2 linked regions of the Dinoroseobacter shibae DFL 12 = DSM 16493 genome follow. The protein of the gene in region 1 binds, or shares a complex with, the protein of each later gene. Links are inferred from orthologs where the notes say so. Each region holds a gene or a part of one and is shown in the gene's direction. Other genes may lie near its edges. The genes, in order: DSHI_RS00305 and tldD.

Region 1 (3,269 bases):
GCAGACGCCCTACAGCTTCGAAAGCCGCCATGCCCGGCTGAGCCTCGCGGTCGGTGGGCAGATCGACGGGGTGGCCGGCGGGGCCGCCCTGTCCACGACCGGCGGCGGCAGCGCGGTCTCCTTCGCCGATGGACAGGTCTCGGTGGCGTCCCGGGCCCAGGGGCTCGACATCCAGGCGCTGGTGCCCTCGCTGGCCTCGCCCCTCGATGCCGCCGCCGCGAACATGGCGTTGCAGATCACCCTGCCCGCCACCCCCACCGAGGACGTGCGCCCGATCGGGCTGGGCCTGAAGCTACAGGAGCTGACCGTGGACGAAGAGGTCTGGGCGATGTTCGATCCCGTCGGCCTCCTGCCGCGCAGTCCCGCCACGCTGGAGGTGGACCTGACCGGCGAAGGGCGCGCCTCCGACGACCTGCTGGACCCGCGCGCAGGCGCCCGGACCATGCTCGACCTCGACAGCCTCTCGATCAACCGGCTCGTCCTGGATGCCGCAGGCGCCCGGATCACCGCGGAAGGCGGCTTCGATGTGGACTTGTCTCGCGGCGGCACCATGCCCGGCCTGCCCGCGCTGAGCGGCCGCATCGGCATGACATCGCGCGGTCTGAACGGCCTTCTGGACAACCTGGCCGAGCTTGGCCTCCTGCGGCCGTCGGACGTCATGGGCGCGCGCATGGTGATCGCCATGCTGACCACGCCCAGCAACGATCCCGACACGCTCTCGGCAGAGATCGAGCTGAAACCCGATGGCGGGCTGGTGGCCAACGGGATGCGCCTGCGCTGAGCGAAGCCGGACAACCGCTTGCACCCGGGGGCGGCGCGACCTAGGTCAGAGCGAGTGTTTCCCGGAGAACCTGTGCCATGCCGCAAGACCTGTCTGCCCTGACCGATGCCCTCCTGAGTGCTGCCAAGGCCGCGGGGGCCGAGGCCGCCGATGCCATGGCGGTGAAGGGCACCTCGGTGTCCATCGACGTGCGCGCCGGTGCCCTCGAACAGGCCGAGCGCTCCGAAGGGATCGATCTCGGCTTGCGGGTCCTGCTGGGCCAGAAACAGGCGCTGGTCTCGGCCTCCGATACCTCGGGCGACACGATCCGCGAGATGGCCGAACGCGCCGTGGCCATGGCCGCCGAGGCACCGGACGACCCCTATATCGGGCTCGCGGACCCGGACGCGCTCGCCACCTCCTGGGACATCGACGCGCTGGAGTTGCAAGACCCCAGCCCGGAGCCGGACCCCGCCGCGCTCGAGGACGACGCGCGACGTGCGGAGGCCGCGGCCCTCGCCCTGCCGGGCATCAGCCAGGTCCAGTCCGCCAGCGCGGGCTATGGCCGCCGCGCCGTGCACCTGGCCACCAGCGACGGGTTTTCGGGCGGCTACGCACGTACCGACCGTGGGCTCTCTGCCGTGGCCATCACCGGCACGGGCACCGGGATGGAGCGTGACTACGCAGGCGAGAGCCGGATCTTCCAGGCCGACCTGCCCAGCCCCGAAGAAGTCGGCAAACGCGCCGCCGAACGCACCCTCGCCCGGGCCGGGGCGCGCAAACCGCCCACCGGCGCCTTCCCGGTGCTCTACGACGAACGGATTTCCAGCGCCCTGATCGGACACCTGCTGGCCGCGATCAGCGGCAGCGCCATCGCCCGCGGCTCCAGCTGGTTGCGCGACGCGCTCGGCACGCAGGTGCTGCCCGCGGGCCTGAGCCTCGTCGAGGATCCCCACCGCCCGCGGGCCACGGGATCACGTCCCTTCGATGCCGAGGGCCTGCCGACCGCGCGTCGACTCATTGTCGACAACGGGGTGCTGCAGGGCTGGACGCTCGATCTGGCCACGGGCCGCAAGCTGGGCCTGCCGAGCACGGCCAATGCCGCCCGCGGCACCTCCAGCCCGCCATCGCCCTCGGTGACCAACGTGGCCCTGACCCAGGGCGACAAGCCCGCCGAAGCACTCGCACGGGACATGGGCACCGGGCTCTGGGTGACCTCGATGATCGGCGCCTCGATCAATCCCACGACCGGGGATTACTCCCGCGGGGCCAGCGGCTTCTGGGTCGAGAAGGGCGAGATCGCCTACCCGGTGAACGAATGCACCATCGCGGGTAACCTGCGCGACATGCTCAAGACCCTGGTGCCCGGCAACGACGCCCGGCCCCATCTGAGCCGCGTGATCCCCAGCCTGCTGGTCGAAGGACTGACGATTGCCGGCGCCTGACCTCGCGCTCCTGATCGACGCGGCGCAGGCGGCCGGCCGGATCGCCGAGAAGCACTGGCGTCAGGACCCCGAAGCCTGGGACAAGGCCGGCGGTGCAGGCCCCGTGACCGAGGCCGATCTCGAAGTGGACCGGATGCTCCGCACGGAGCTTCTGGCCGCGCGCCCGGATTACGGCTGGCTGTCGGAGGAAACCGAGGACACGCCGGACCGGCTGGACCGCGAGCGGGTGTTCGTCGTCGATCCCATCGACGGGACACGGTCCTTCATGGCCGGGCAACGCACCTTTGCCCACGCCCTCGCCGTGGTCGAGAACGGCATACCCGTGGCCGGGGTCGTCTACCTGCCCCTGCGCGACAAGCTCTACACCGCCGCACGCGGCGCGGGCGCGGCCCTGAACGGCACCGTTTTGCGCATCTCGACCCGATCGGAGGTCGCAGGCGCCACCGTGCTGGCCGCGCGGCCGAACCTGGAGGGCCACCACTGGGGCGGCACGCCACCCGCCCTGGACCGGCATTTCCGCAGCTCGCTGGCCTACCGGCTGGCGCTGACCGGCGAAGGGCGGTTCGATGCCATGCTGACCCTGCGCAACAGCTGGGAATGGGACATCGCCGCGGGCTGCCTGATCGTGGAGGAAGCCGGGGGGCAAACGACTGACCGCCACGGCGCAGGGTTGCGGTTCAACAACCCGTCGGCACAGACCAAGGGCGTGGTGGCGGCCAATCCCCGGCTTCACGCCGAGCTCAGCGCAAAGCTCACCTCCATGTCCGAGCGGTCCAGCTAGCGCCAAGCGCCTTCGAAGGCGCTTGTTGGCCCTTCGCACTCCCCGCTGCGCCAAAGGATCACCTGAAGACAAAGCGTCGGACCCGGGTCCAACGCGTTTCGAAGCGCGTTGCCCGCGCAGGCTCAGACCGGCCGCCCCTGCAGCAGCCGTGGCACATCCCCGGTCAGACCAGCCGCCTCGCGGATGAAGGTCCGGCGCGCGCCGGGCAGGGCATTGACCAGCCCCATGCCCAGGTCCCGTCCCAGCCGCAGTAGCGGGTTGTCGTTGGAAAAGAGCCGGTTCA
Region 2 (3,295 bases), 1.1 Mb from region 1 along the record:
TCGCGGTATCGGTGGCCAGCAGGAAATGCTCGTCCTCGTAGCCGTGCTCGGCCAGTTCGTCGCGCGCCAGCATGAAGGATTCGAAGCCGAAATCATGCTCGGGATACTCGTAGCCCCAGAACCACTGGTAGCCCGTCGCCTTGATGGTCACTTCCGCCTCGGGGATTTCCTGCTGCTTGAAGAGCACGGGCAGGGAGAAGGCGCCGATGAACACCAAGATCAGGATCGGCACCACGGTCCAGGTGATCTCGATCGGGGTGTTATGGCTGAACCGGGCCGGCTCCGGATTGGACTTCGCGTTGTGGCGGACGATCGTCCAGGCGATCAGGGCCGTCACGAACAGCACGATCGCGGTGATGATGACCAGCAGCAGCCCGTCGAGCCATTGCAGTTCCCGCGCCAGTTCGGTCGCCGCGGGCTGGAACCCGATGCCGCCCGGAATGGGTTGGCCGATGATCTCCATGCCTTCGCGATTGTCTGCAAATGCCGGCGCGCCAAGAGCGGCCATCCCAGCCGCCAGACCTCCGGTGATCCGGGTCATGTTTGCCATGAGTCGTTCCCTGTTATGTCGCGGCCAGAGCCGCGCGATGCCCTGTTCAGATACGGATCGCCCGCACCCGATGCTTCGATGCGCAAAGCGCCCGGCAGACCCGTCTGGTACGGTATGCCGTTGTGTCCGGACACTTGTGAACCATATATCCGGTAGGCACACAAGCGCTCCACCTGCGCCTTCGTGTCGCGATTTGACATGGATCAAGGAAAACCCCGATGACTGACGCTGCGTTCCGCCCTTTCGAGACTTCGCTGGATCCCGACGTGGCGCTTCGCGTGCTGCGCGAGGCGGTTGCCGGGGCCGATGACGGGGAGCTTTTCCTCGAACGGCGGCGGTCGGAGTCGCTCCTGCTGGATGACGGGCGGATCAAGACGGCGAATTACGACGCATCCGAGGGGTTCGGGCTGCGTGCGGTGCGTGGCGAAACGGCGGGCTATGCCCATTCCACCGAACTGTCCGAGGCGGCCTTGCGGCGTGCGGCGACGACCGCGCGGCTGGCGGTGGGCGACGGCGGCGGGGTGCTGGCCGAGGCGCCGGGGGCCACGAACCGGCGTCTTTATTCGGATGAAAACCCTATGGATGCCGCCGCCTTCGGCGTGAAGATCGAAACCCTGCGCGAGATCGATGCCTATGTCCGGGCGCTCGACCCGCGCGTGGTGCAGGTCTCGGCCTCCCTGGCCGCGTCGATCCAGGAGGTCGAGATCCTGCGCCCCGAGGGCCACCGGGTGCGCGACGTGCGCCCGATGACCCGGCTCAACGTGTCGATCATCGTCGAACAGGACGGCCGTCGCGAGAGTGGCTCGGCTGGGGGTGGCGGGCGCTATGGGCTGGCGAGCCTGATGGGCGCGGAGCATTGGCAGGGCGTGGCGCGGGAGGCGTTGCGGGTCGCGGTCGTTAACCTCGATGCGGAGCCTGCGCCCGCGGGGGTGATGGATGTGGTGCTTGGCCCCGGCTGGCCCGGTATCCTGTTGCACGAGGCGGTGGGGCATGGGCTCGAGGGCGATTTCAACCGCAAGAAATCCTCGGCCTTCGCCGGGCTGATGGGCCAGCGGGTGGCCGCCCCCGGGGTGACCGTGCTCGACGACGGTACGATCCCGGACCGGCGCGGATCGCTCACGGTCGACGACGAGGGCACGCCCTCGCACAAGACGACGCTGATCGAGGACGGCATCCTCGTGGGGTTCATGCAGGATCGCCAGAACGCGCGCCTGATGGGGGTGGAGGCCACGGGCAACGGTCGGCGGGAAAGCTACGCGCATATCCCCATGCCGCGGATGACCAACACCTATATGCTGGGCGGGGATGCCGCGCCGAGGGAGATCGTGGCGGACCTGAAGGACGGGATCTACGCGGTCGGGTTCGGCGGCGGACAGGTGGATATCACCAACGGCAAGTTCGTCTTCTCCTGCACCGAGGCCTACCGGGTGAAGAACGGCAAGGTGGGCGCTCCGGTAAAGGGGGCGACGCTGATCGGCGACGGGCCCACTGCGATGCAGCAGATCCGCGCCATCGGCAACGACATGGCGCTCGATCCCGGGATGGGCAATTGCGGCAAGGCGGGCCAGTGGGTGCCGGTGGGCGTGGGCCAGCCGACCCTGATGATCGGGGGGCTGACCGTGGGCGGATCGGCGGCGTGACGGGGCGCCAGACCGAAACACGAACACCGCGCGGCGAAAAAACGACTTTCGTCCGCGATTTTTTTAAAGTTTTTACCTCGCATTAAGAATTTGAGGCCAAAGGTAGTTCCAGATCAGGCGGATGCCGGGTGTTTGTTGTCTCTGTCGACCCACCCACCCTCGCACCACCTCAGACCGGAGGCGCAAACGACCCCTCTCGGTATCCGTCTGATCCAGTCTTCCCGAAAAAACAGGCGTCGGGCGGGACAGTTGCCAGAAGGACTCTTGACCCATGGCCAAGGATATCGCGCCGCTCTTTCCCGATGATGACACCCCGCAGGCGCCCCGCTCCGTGGACGAGGCGCTGGATTGGCTGCAACTGATCCGCAGCCCCCGGGTCGGTCCCGTCACGTTTCACAAGCTTCTTGCCGAATACGGCACTGCGCGCGCAGCGCTCGATGCGCTGCCCGAGGTCGGTTCGGCGGCTGGGCTGAAGGATTTGCGCCCGATCGCGCGCGACCGGGTCGAAAAGGAATACACCACCGGGCGCAAGATGGGCGCGCGGCTCGCGGCCCTGGGCGGGACGCTCTACTCGGACCGGCTGTCCAGCATCGACGACGCACCACCGCTTCTGTGGTGCCTTGGCGATGTCGAATTGCTCAAACGCTCCGCCGTGGCCCTCGTGGGGGCGCGCAATGCCTCGGCCATCGGCCAACGTCTGGCCCGCGCCTTTGCCAAGGGGCTGGGCAGCGAGGATCAGGTGATCGTATCGGGGCTGGCACGCGGGATCGATGCCGCCGCCCATGACGCCGCGATCGACACGGGCACCATCGCCGTGGTCGCGGGCGGGCTCGACGTGATCTATCCCAAGGAAAATACCGAGCTGTTCAAGCGCATCGCCAAGCAGGGACTGATCGTGTCGGAACAACCGCTCGGCATGCAGCCCCAGGCGCGGCATTTCCCGCGCCGCAACCGGCTGATTTCCGGCCTGGCGCGCGCGGTGGTAGTGGTCGAGGCGACCGTGAAATCGGGCAGCCTGCTGACCGCGCGGGATGCCGCCGACCAGGGGCGGGAGGTGATGGCCGCCCCCGGGCACCCGTTCGACGGGCGCGCGTCGGGATGCAAC

Evidence for each region.
Region 2: the proteins of DSHI_RS00305 (region 1) and tldD are in contact, whole or in part, in a solved structure (PDB 5NJ9), measured with the Escherichia coli proteins. The link is inferred for Dinoroseobacter shibae DFL 12 = DSM 16493 from one-to-one orthologs.

What each region holds. Positions count from the first base shown.
Region 1 is NC_009952.1:63,490-66,758, reverse strand. What follows is about bases 79-3,031. They hold DSHI_RS00305 (TldD/PmbA family protein), read left to right. Parts: upstream 79-858; coding sequence 859-2,205; downstream 2,206-3,031. Other genes in these bases: DSHI_RS00300 (inositol monophosphatase family protein), read left to right, coding at 2,192-2,986; DSHI_RS00310 (hypothetical protein), read left to right, coding at 79-781. Outside these bases: more of DSHI_RS00310, read left to right, coding at 1-78; DSHI_RS00295 (FAD-dependent monooxygenase), read right to left, coding at 3,109-3,269.
Region 2 is NC_009952.1:1,165,369-1,168,663, reverse strand. The notes cover bases 1-2,979. They hold tldD (metalloprotease TldD), read left to right. Parts: upstream 1-768; coding sequence 769-2,190; downstream 2,191-2,979. Other genes in these bases: dprA (DNA-processing protein DprA), read left to right, coding at 2,462-2,979; coxB (cytochrome c oxidase subunit II), read right to left, coding at 1-550. Also shown: more of dprA, read left to right, coding at 2,980-3,295. UniProt on the Escherichia coli protein: Metalloprotease involved in CcdA degradation. Suppresses the inhibitory activity of the carbon storage regulator (CsrA).